One region of the Massilia sp. GCM10023247 genome, then DNA from elsewhere that is predicted to be linked to it. Evidence: riboswitches for the same ligand, from Rfam matches in the RefSeq annotation. Region 1 holds a riboswitch; the other holds the start of a gene.
The links. Region 1 has a riboswitch for cobalamin ahead of ACFPAH_RS15425 (TonB-dependent receptor domain-containing protein). Riboswitches for the same ligand answer to the same signal wherever they lie in the genome.
Positions count from the first base shown of each region.

Region 2: it holds a riboswitch for cobalamin, as region 1 does, so the genes downstream of both, ACFPAH_RS14475 (TonB-dependent receptor family protein) here and ACFPAH_RS15425 (TonB-dependent receptor domain-containing protein) in region 1, are expected to answer to the same signal.

Region 1 covers NZ_JBHSIB010000018.1:8,598-14,035, forward strand. Annotated here, with positions in the region: gene cobO (cob(I)yrinic acid a,c-diamide adenosyltransferase) at 1-203, opposite strand, end outside; gene ACFPAH_RS15420 (FecCD family ABC transporter permease) at 238-1,266, opposite strand; gene ACFPAH_RS15425 (TonB-dependent receptor domain-containing protein) at 1,278-3,137, opposite strand; cobalamin riboswitch at 3,208-3,429, opposite strand; gene ACFPAH_RS15430 (histidine phosphatase family protein) at 3,449-3,994, opposite strand; gene ACFPAH_RS15435 (adenosylcobinamide-GDP ribazoletransferase) at 3,997-4,776, opposite strand; gene cobT (nicotinate-nucleotide--dimethylbenzimidazole phosphoribosyltransferase) at 4,780-5,438, opposite strand, start outside.
Region 2 covers NZ_JBHSIB010000017.1:32,972-38,409, forward strand. Annotated here, with positions in the region: gene ACFPAH_RS14470 (FecCD family ABC transporter permease) at 1-398, opposite strand, end outside; gene ACFPAH_RS14475 (TonB-dependent receptor family protein) at 411-2,399, opposite strand; cobalamin riboswitch at 2,575-2,803, opposite strand; gene ylqF (ribosome biogenesis GTPase YlqF) at 2,883-3,830, opposite strand; gene ACFPAH_RS14485 (hypothetical protein) at 4,013-4,258, shown strand; gene ACFPAH_RS14490 (hypothetical protein) at 4,287-5,165, opposite strand; gene ACFPAH_RS14495 (choice-of-anchor X domain-containing protein) at 5,350-5,438, opposite strand, start outside.

The DNA.
Region 1 (5,438 bases):
TGCATGCCGTGCCCGAGGGCGCGCGCCGTCATGCCGAAGGCGCTCGAGCTTTTGCCCTTGCCGTTGCCGGTGTTGACGATGATGATGCCGATCTGCTTGTCGGCGGCGGCGATGCGCTCGTCGATGATCGCCTTCTTGCGTTCCATGCGGACGCGGTGGCGCTCGTTGAGGGCGCTGGTCTGGTCAGGTGTCATGTCGTTCATGGTGAGCTCCGGGAATGGCTGCGCCTGATGGGGCCTAGTGGCGACGCAGCCGATGCAGTTGATAGAGGAAGATGGGGGCGCCGATGATGGCGGTGACGGCGCCCACCGGCAGCTGCTGGGGCGCGACGACGGTGCGCGCCAGCGTGTCGCACAGCACCAGGAAGCTGCCGCCGCCCAGCATGGCCGCCGGAATCAGGACGCGGTGGTCGGGACCGAAAGCGAAGCGGCAGGCGTGCGGCACGATCAGGCCGACGAAGCCGATCGAGCCGGCGCTGGTGACGGCGCTGGCCGTGAGCACGCCGGACACGAAAAACAGGCCGCGCCGCAGGCTGCCGACGCGCACACCGAGCGTGACCGCGTTTTCCGCGTGCAGGGCCATCAAATTCATGCCGCGCGCGTTGCGCAAGGCGAACAGCAGGGCGCCGCCCAGCACCAGCCAGGGCAGCACGCGCACCGGGGCGCCGGCGACGTCGCCGATCATCCAGAACACCATGCTGCGCAGGCGGCCTTCGGGCGCGACCGACAGCATCAGGGTGATCAGGGCCACGCACAGCGAGGAAATGATGACGCCCGTGAGCAGCAGTGTCGAGGTGCCGCCTTCCATGCCGGTGCCGCCGCGCAGGTCGCGCCGCGCCAATCCGTACAGCAGCATCGACACCGTGACCGCGCCCGCCACGGCGGCCGCCTCGATGGTCGCCATGGCGGCCATCAGCAGCATCGCGCCGAGCGCGCCGACCGAGGCGCCGGCCGAGATCCCGAGGATGTAGGGATCGGCCAGCGGATTGCGCAGCAGCGCCTGCATCAGCACCCCGGCCAGCGCCAGGGCGGCGCCGGTCACGAAGGCGACCGTGGCGCGGCCGGCGCGCAGTTCCAGCAGCGCAGCGGCCAGCGATTGCGGCCGGCCGCCCAGCAGCTGGCGCAGCGCGTCCGGCACCTCGCTTGCTGCCACCGCGATCGAGCCGGTCATGCCCGCGTACAGCATGCAGGCGAGTGCCAGCAACAGCAGCGCGCCCGTGATCAGGGTGGCGCGCTGGCGCAGCAGCAGGGGAGCGGTCGTGCTCACGGGCGGCCCGCTCAGCGCAGGCGGTAGCGCAGGCCGGCGAACCAGCTGCGCCCGCCCGTGCCGTAGTTACGGGCCAGCTCGTAGTCCTTGCCGGCGGCGTTGTTCACGCGCGCCAGCAGCGACAGCTCCGGATTGATGCGCCAGGTCGCGTGCAGGTTCAGCAAGCCGTAGCCGCCGAGCCGGCGCAGGTTGGCGGCGTCGTCGAAGCGCGCGCCGGAGAGCACCAGTTCCGCACCGCCCTCGAGCGCGCCGGCCGTATAGTCGGCGCCGACGCTGGCGTGGCGGTCGCTCCTTCGCGCCAGGCGCTTGCCGCTGCCGTTGTCGCGCGGGTCCTGCCAGTCGAGGCTGCCGCGCAGGCGCAGCGCGCCGATGCGGGTGGCGCCCGACAGCATCACGCCTTCGAGCGTGGCCGAGGCCACGTTGTAGGCGCAGCTGCCGGTGCGGCCGGCGCGCTGGTCGGGGCAGGGCGTGGCCGAGACGATCATGTCGGTCAGGCGGTTGCGGAACCAGGTGGCGTCGAGCTGGACGCCGCGGCTGTCGTAGCGCAGGCCGACTTCGGCGTTGCGGCCGCGTTCGGGACGGTTCGACTCGACGCCGTAGCCGGGGTAGTACAACTCGTTGAAGGTCGGCGCCCGGAAGCTGGTGCCGATGCTGGCGCTGGCGCGCAGGCCGCCGCCGAAGTCGTAGCCATAGCCGGCGGCGCCCGTGTTCTTGCTGCCGTAGGCCGAGCGGTCCTGGCGCGCGCTGAGGTCGACCAGGTGGCGCGCGCGCCGCAGGGAATAGGCGGCGCCATACGAATCGGTGCTGCGCTCGCGCGCCAGGGCGCGGGTGGCGCTGGACGCGACTGCTTCCTTGCGGTGGGCGTAAAGCAGCTGCAGGGTGTCGGTGCCGAGCGCGATCGTGTTTTGCCAGGTCAGCTCGTCCTGCCGGGTGTCGATCTGGCTGGCGCCGGACGCCGCCGCACTGGTAAAGCTGCCCAGCTTGTCCTCGGAGCGTGCCAGCTGCACGCTGCTGCGCCAGTTCGGCAGCAAGGTGTTGGTCATGAACAGCGAGGCCGTGTTCAGGTCCTGGCGGTTATGGGTGTCGTAGCTGCCCGCGCCGCTGTCGTACTGGGCGCGCAGGCGGCTGTGCAGGAACTGGACGCCCGCTTCGTGGCCGGGCGCGAGCGCGACGCTGACGCGGCCGTGGGCGTTGCGGCGGCGGTAGCCGTCGTCGTCCGGGTGGTAACCGAAGGCGCCCGGCTTGGTGGCCGAAAACCCGTCCGACGCTTCGTGACCGGCGCCGAAGGCGTAACTGACGGCGTGCTCGCCGCCGCCGCTGCCGGCAAGCTGGGCGCTGGCCTGGCGCGCGGCGTCGCTGCCGGCGCCGGCCGCTACGGTGGCGGCCAGTCCGGCGCCGCCCTTGCGCGTAAAAATCTGGATCACGCCGCCGATCGCGTCGGCGCCGTACAGGGTGCTGAGCGGGCCGTAGACGACTTCGATGCGCTCGATGGCGTCGAGCGGAATGGCGTTCCAGCTGGCGGCGCCGCTGGTCGAGGAGCCGATGCGCACGCCGTCGAGCAGGACCACGACCTGGTTGCTGTTGGCGCCGCGCAGGAAGACGCTGGTGCTGGCGCCGGCGCTGCCGTTGCGGGCGATCTCGATGCCGCCCTGGCGCTGCAGCAGGTCGGCGACAGAACCGGCGCCGGAGCGCGCGATCTCGTCGGCATGGATGACGGTGGTCTGGGCGATGACATCGGCGGCGCGTTGCGGCATGCGCGTGGCGGTGACGACGACGGTATCGACAGGTAGGGAGTCGGCGCACGCGAAAGGCGCGGCCATGGCGAGTGCGAGCGACGAGGCGGCCGCTTGCCGTGAAACGTGAAAAGTCATGACGGTTCTATGGGTTGGACAACCAGCCCACGTCCCCGTAGGCCAGATTGAACAGAAGCGCGACGGTGCCGTTGCGCTTCCACCTTTTGGCCGGTATCCGGGCTGGCAAGTACAACCGTCCGACCTTCCCATGCGGATGCACAGTGGTCTGGGGAGACGATTCGCCGCGTGAACGCGGCACTTGCTGACCGTTGCGGGGGCAGCACACGCTGGCCTTATTGAAGGGCTTCGTGTTTCCCGTTTAACTGCGCCTGTGAACACAGGCGCGAGCACCAAAACGATTCAATTATACGGCCGTCGAGCGCGTGTTGTCAGTTTTTCAGGACCAGCACTTCGCCGTAGCCGATCCGGTGCGGGGTGCGCGCGGCCTCCAGCGCGGCCGCTTCCAGGGCCTGTCCGGTCCACAGGGCGCGCAGCAGGCGCATGGTGCCGGCGTGGCAGATGACGAGTGCTTCGGGATGGGCCGTGTTACGCAGATCGCCGAGGAAGGCGGCGGCCCGGCGTGCGACGTCGAGCACGCACTCGGCGCCGCCCGGACGGTAGCGCAGCAGGTCGGCGGCCCAGGCGTCGACCTCGGCGCGCGGGATGGCGTCCCAGGGCCGCATCTCCCAAGCGCCGAAGTCCATTTCGGCCAGGCGCGCATCGAACTGCAGGGATACGGGATCGATCGCGCGCGCCAGGTCGGCACAGCGCGACAGGGGACTCGACCAGGCCGGCAAGGTGCCGGGCAGGCAGGCACTGCGCAAAGCCTCGCGCACGCGCAGGGTGTCGTCTAGCGTGGCGGCGACGTCGCTGCTGCCGTAGCACAGGCCCGCTGCGATCGCGGGGCGGGGGTGGCGTACCAGCAGCAGGCGCATCTCTAAGCGAGTGCGCCGTGGCCGAGGCTGGCCAGGAGGACGAGATAGACGGCGACTTCCGCTACTTGCTGGACGGCGCCCAGGCAGTCGCCGGTGTAGCCGCCGATCCGCGCCTGGAAGGTGCGGGCGAGCCAGAGGGCCGCTACCCCCGCAGCCGCCACGCCGGCGCTCAAGGCCGGCAGCGTCACCTGGCCCGCTGCCGCCAGCAGGGCGCCGGGCAGGAGCGCGGTGAGCGCGGCGATGGCGAATTCGACACCGCTCATCTGCTGGGCCATCGGTTTCGACTTTCCCTCGTCGCGCGCGTAGTCCATGCGCCAGATCAGGGCAGTGGCGGCCAGGCGCGAGAGGGGATGGGCGATCAGCAGGGCAGCGATGGCGCTTGCTGGCGGCAGCATGGCCAGTGCCGTGCATTTGATGCCCAGCATGCAGACGATGCCGATCGCGCCGTAAGCGCCTACCCGCGAGTCCTTCATGATCTCGAGCACGCGCTCGCGCGTCAGCCCGCCGCCGAAGCCGTCGCAGGTGTCGGCGAAGCCGTCTTCATGAAAGGCCCCGGTCAGGTAGATCGAGGCCGCGGTCGACAGCACGGCCGCCACCGGCGCCGGCAGCACCAGTGCGGCCAGCGCATACACGGCCGCGGCGCCCACGCCGACGACGCAGCCGACCAGCGGGAAATAGCGCGACGCATGGTGCAGCCATTCGGGCTGGAAGCCGACCCAGCGCGGAATCGGCAGCCGCGTGAAGAACTGCAGGGCAATGAAGAACAGGCGCAGTTGCTGCATGACTTAGCTTGCGCGGGTGGCGACCTGGGCGGACGAGAAGGTCGCCATCTGGTCGAGGAAATTGACGGCCGCGCGCAGCAGGGGCAGGGCGAGCGCGCTGCCGGTGCCTTCTCCGAGCCGCAGGCCGAGTTGCAGCAGCGGCTGCGCGTCGAGGTGCTCGAGCATCAGGCGGTGACCTTGCTCGTCCGAGCAGTGGGCGAACACGCAGTAGTCGAGCACCGCGGGTTGCAGGCGAGCCGCGACCAGCAGCGCGCTGGTGACGATGAAGCCGTCGATCAGCAGCAGCTTGCGCATCCGGGCGGCCTGCAGCATGGCGCCGGCCATCATCGCGATTTCGAAGCCGCCGAAGGTGGCCAGCACGGCGCGCGGCTCCTCGACCCCGGCGTGCCTGCGCATGGCCGCCTCGATGACGGACTGTTTGCGCCCGACGCCCTCGGGCGACAGCCCGGTGCCGGCGCCGACGCAATCGGCCACCGGCGCGCCCGTCAGCTTATGCATGAGCGCGGCGGCGGATGTCGTGTTTCCGATCCCCATCTCGCCGAAACCAACGACATTCCCCGGCAGAGCGTGCACCAGTTCCATGCCGTGCTCCATCGCAAGCTGGCATTCCCCGGCCGTCATGGCCGCCTGCTCGGCGAAATTACGGGTGCCGTGTCCGACCT
Region 2 (5,438 bases), on a different contig from region 1:
CCGAGGTCGACCGCCCACAGGGCGGCGCCGAACAGCAGCGCCGCCAGCGCGCCGACCGCGGCGCCCGCCGACACGCCCAGCACGTAGGGATCGGCCAGCGGGTTGCGCACCAGCGCCTGCATCATGACGCCGGCCAGCGCCAGCGCGGCGCCGGTGACGAAAGCGCTGCTGGCGCGCCCGAGACGCAGGTCGAGCAGGGTCGCCGCCATGCCCTCGGGGGCGCCCTGCGCCAGGCTGGCCAGCGCGGCCGGCACCTCGTGCAGGGCAACCGGCACCGAACCGGCCACCCCCGCCCCCAGCAGCGCCAGCAGCGCGCAGGCGCCGAGGAGCGCCAGCGTGGCGCGCTGGCGCGGACGGGAGGCGGCTGGGAGGAAACTCACGGCATCGGCTCGGGGCATCAGCTCAGTGCATCAGAAGTCGTAGCGCGCCGACAGCTTCAGCTGGCGGCCGTCGCTCGGGTAGATGCCGCTGCGGCAGCCGAAGGCCTGGCTGAAGTACTGGCGGTCGCCCAGGTTCAGGCCGGTGGCGGCGAACTCCCAGGCGCCGACCTTGACCGCGTAGCGGGCGTCGATCGTCGTATAGGAAGGGATGCGCGCGCCGCAGCGGTTGTCGAAGTCGCTGCCGTAGCGCTGGCTCGACACGTACTGGGCACCGATGTCGGCACTATGTCCATTCGCCGGCAGCCAGGCCAGGCGCGCTGTGACGACGTTCTTCGGCACCAGCACCATCTCGCGGCCCGCGTTCGGGCCATCCGTGAACTCGGCCTTCACGTGCTGCAGCTGGCCGGACAGGCGCAGGCTGGCCGGCAGGTCCACCTGGCCTTCGAGCTCGACACCCTGGCGGCGGGTCGGGTCGAGGTTGGTGTTGATGCCGAAGCCGCCCGCCAGGGTCGGGTCGAAGAAGATCTCGTCGCGCAGGCGGTGGCGGAACACGCGCGCCGTCACACGGCCAGCCTCGCTGCCCGCGGTGGCGCCCAACTCGAGGTCGCGCGAGGTCTGCACGTCCAGCACCCCGACGCTCGAGCGGTAGCTGTTCTCGTCGACGTTCGGGATGCGGTAGCTTTCGCCCGCCTTGGCGTGCAGGGTCAGGCCCGGCACCGGATCGATGCTGCCTTCCAGCGACCAGGCGTTCTGCGACTGCCTGCTGCGCTCCTGCGGCACGCTGGCGAACTGGTCGGCGTAATCCTTCTCGAACACCTCGTGGCGCGCGCCGACGGCCAGGCGCGCGTTGTACGCGTCGTTCCACCGCACTTCGTCGCGCAGGTAAAGCGCGCGCGCGTCCTGCTGCGCATCGTTGCGGGTGGTGCCGAAGGCGCTGCCGAAGGTGGAAACGCGTTCCCATTTCAGCAGGTCGACGCCGGCGACGAATTCGTTGAGCATGCCGTCCCTGCGCGCCAGGTGGCGCAGGCGCGGCGAGAACTGGGTCTGGCGGCTGCGGTTGACGACGTCGCTGTTGCCGAATGCGGACTCGTAGTGGCCGATGGTTTCGCGCTCGCGGTGCGACAGTTCGGCCGCCAGCTCGACGCTGCCGATGCGGTGCGCGCCGGACAGGATCACGCGGTCGCTGTCGAGCGAACCGAAGTCGTCCGGGGTCAGGCTCTGGCGCGGGTTGGCCTCGAACTGGGCCAGGGTCAAGGCGCCCGGGAAGCGCGATTCCTGGCGCGCCGATTCGGCGCGCAGGCCGAGGCGGCTGTCGCCCCGGGCCCACTGGACGCCGCCACTGACGGCCTTCTGGCGGAATGCGTTGTTCTCGCGGTAGTTATCCGTGCCCTGGCGGGCGCCGGCCAGGTCGAAGGACAGCGCGCCTTCGCCGTGGCGCAGCGAGACGCGGGCGTCGTGCTGGTCGAAACGGCCGCCTTCGAGACTGGCCGAGCCGTGGTAGCCGGCCTCGGCGCCGCGTTTGGTGATGATGTTGATGACGCCGGCGGTCGCGCCTTCGCCGTACAGCACGCTGCTGCCGCCGCGGTTGATCTCGATGCGCTCCACGGTATCGACCGGAATCGTCGACAGCACCGGTCCCGTCAATTCGTTCTCGTTCATGCGCACGCCGTCGACCAGGATCACCATGTTCTGGCTGCTGTTCGTGCCGAAGCCGCGCAGGTCGAGGCCGAAGTCGGGCGAGCCGTCCAGGCTCTGGCGGCCATACACGCCGCCGATCTTGCGGATCGCCTGGTTCACGTCGGTCGCGCCGGCGCTGCGGATCTGGTCGGCGGTGATGACGGTGGCGCCGACCGCGGGCAGCGCGGCGTCGGCCGGGAAGCGCGCGCCGGTGACGTGGACGGTGGCAAGAGCCTGTTCATCGGCCGAGGCGGCGCCGGCAAACAGGGAGAAGGACAACGCGCAGGCCAGCGCGATCGGCTTGATTGCCGGCGCGCTGCTCGAAACAACAGCAGAGGTCATGATGGTGTTCTTTTGAATGATGTGCACCCGGCCTGCGTCCCCGCAAGCCGGATTCAACGGACGCCGCCTTCTCGGTGCGTCTCACAAGAGCCCAGGGCAAGGCGCATCGTCGAAGACAGTACGCAAGTACGGCGAGACGATGCAACGCCGCCATGGGGTCTTGTGAGACGCGCCGGGCGCGTCCCCCTGTCCTGGCCGGTATCCGGGCTAGCAAGTCGGACCGCCTCACCTTCCTATGCCAAAGCACAGTGGTGTCGAGGCGGCCTGTCGCCGGGGGCGACGCTTGTTTACCGTTGCGGGGGCAGCACACGTTGGCCACGCGCCGGAGGCGCTGGGGCGTCGTGTTTCCCGTTTAACTGCGTATGCGGATGGCGTACGCGGGCACCAGAACGGGGGTGATTATATACGTGACAAGGGAAATGGTCACGGAAGGGTCTTGCGCGAAGCGCCGGTGTTCGTATGTCGCGGTTTCATCGCGTGCTGTCAGGTCCCGCGCTTGCCCCGAGCGGCCTCTTCCGCCTTGGCGGCCGCCTTCTCGGCCGCGATGCGGGCCTTTTCCTCGACCTCGGCCTGGTGCGCGGCAAGGCGCGCGGCGCGGCTCTCCGGGGTCTCCAGGCTGATGCGGCCCAGGGCCCCGCTGCGGTAGTCGTGCAGCAGCACGTGGGCCGCCTTTTCGACATCGAACTCGCCGCCGCGCACGCGGAAACCACGGCGCGCCGCCACGTTCTCGACCACGCCGATGCCGTCCAGGCCCTCGGTCTTGAAGCCGTAGCGCGCCGTCAGCAGCTGCGGATAGCGCTCGAGCAGCACGTCGCCCAGGAAGAAGGCGACCTCCTCCTCGATCAGCGCATTGGTGCCGATCGCGTGGCTGGCGGCAAGCATCAGGCCGTCGCTGGCCATCTCGATCTTGGGCCACATCAGGCCAGGGGTGTCGACCAGCACCGTGTGCTTGTCGAGATACAGCTTTTGCTGGGTCTTGGTCACGGCCGGCTCGTCGCCGACTTTTGCCACGCGCTTTTTCAGCAGCGCGTTCATCAGCGTCGATTTGCCGACGTTCGGAATGCCCATGATCATGATGCGCAGCGGCTTGGTCGGCACGCCGCGGTGCGGGGCGAGCGACAGCGCCAGCGACGGAATACGCGCGACATCGGCCGGCTTCTTGGTCGTCATCGGGTAGGCCGTGACGCCGGGCTGGGCGTCGTAATACGCCTTCCAGGCGGCGGTGGCCTGGGGGTCGGCCAGGTCGATCTTGTTGAGGATCTTCAGCACAGGGCGCTGGCGGAACTTACGCATCCGGTCGACCAGCGGGTTGCAGCTCGCCTCCGGCAGGCGCGCGTCGAGCACCTCGATCACGAGATCGATGAATTCCATCTGCTCCTCCGCCTGCTTCTTGGCGGAGTTCATGTGGCCGGGGAACCATTGTATCGACATGCTGTGCTTTCAAATTTCTGCGAACGAGGCGGTATTTTACGCGGCTATCGGGGCCGGCGTCTGGACGCCGTGTTGCAAAGTTTCCGTTTGGAATTCTTCTGACTTGATTCGTTGCAATATCGACGCATCCTGGACGGGCAGGATGAGGGGACGGCCGCTTGTGGCCGCACAGGCATCACGTCATGGAGAAGATCATGGAAATCGCGCGCAACGTCGAGGTGTGGATCTTTGGGGCTTTCGGCGGACTCGTCCTCGCCGCCTGCCTGGGCGGGCCATCGCAACGGGCCTTGCCGGCGACCCCGGTGAGCGCGGTGGCCGAAACCGAACTGACGCAGCCGCCAGGAGCCCGGCAGCCGGTATATGTGGTGTACGTCACTGGCAAACGCCTGAGCCCGGCCGAGAAGCGCAAGCTTGACCGCGCGGGGTGACTTGTAGGGTGGAGTCCCTGACTCCACCCTACCGTGCCAGCGCTTCCATGTCGCGCCGGACCAGCGAGGTCACCCCGCCCCAGTTGCGGCCCGTATAGTGGCCGTAATCCTCGCCGTCGTCGCGGAACACCACCGAATGGAAGGCCCACTTGGCCCGCCCGCCCTGGTTCGGGCCGGCGCCGGTGGTGAAGTCGTTGCAGAACCAGTCGCCCGGATTGCAGAAGGAGCTGCCGCCGCTGCCCGAGACGCCGCCCGCACTGTGGTAGGCCACGACCTCGTCGTCCTGCCCGGGCAGCGTGAACGAGTACAGCGTGCCGGCGGCGCCGGCGTACATGTAGAACCAGATGTTGCGCGTCTCGTTGTGGTTGTAGAGGGCGCGCGCGGTGGCGACCTTGTGCTCCTGGGCCAGCGGTTCGCTGGTGGTCCAGGAGCCGATGTCGGCCAGCTCGCTGCCGCCGGCCGAGCCTGCCGCAACCCGCACCCATTTGATGTTCCAGCCGCTCTGGGTGGCGCCGCTGCCGGCCGTGCACACGCCGGCCGCGTTCGGCTGGGCATTCGTCACCGGCCTGCTCGAGCCGCCGTAGTTGGCGAGCGTGTAGCCGATGAGCATGTCGCCTGCGCTGTGCACGGCGACATAGCACCAGTTGTTACCGGTACAAAAGCAATCGAGCGCGGAGCGGATGGTGCCGCTTTGCGAGGCCACGCTGCTGCGCCCGTCCCAGTTGACCGCCTTCTTGTTGACGCCGGCCGCCACCGCGCCTGGGCCGAAATAGCTGAAGTCGTTGTAGTTGCCGATCGCGCCGCCGCCGGTGCGGCCGTGGATCCACAAGCTGTAATCGGTGGCGCCGGCCACGCCCGCGGCAAGCAAGGCGGGCAGGCACAGCGCAAGGCGCGCGGAACGTCGCATGGCATCCTCCGTTTATCGAGTGCAGTGGGACCGGGGGACGGCCGACCGCGCATGGCCAAATTTGCGATAACGCTGCCGCTGCGTCAATGCGCTTGCGCGGACGAGTCGCTTGGAGGATACCGAACAGCGGCGCGGCGGCGCTGTCGAAGACGAACGGGCGCCCGAGCGGCGGCGCCCGCCGCCCTTACTTCACCGGTCCGCAGGCGCTTGGCGGCAGCGGCGCGGCCGGGTCGAACTTCGCCAGATCGGCCTGCGCCTGCCTGCGGTCCTTGG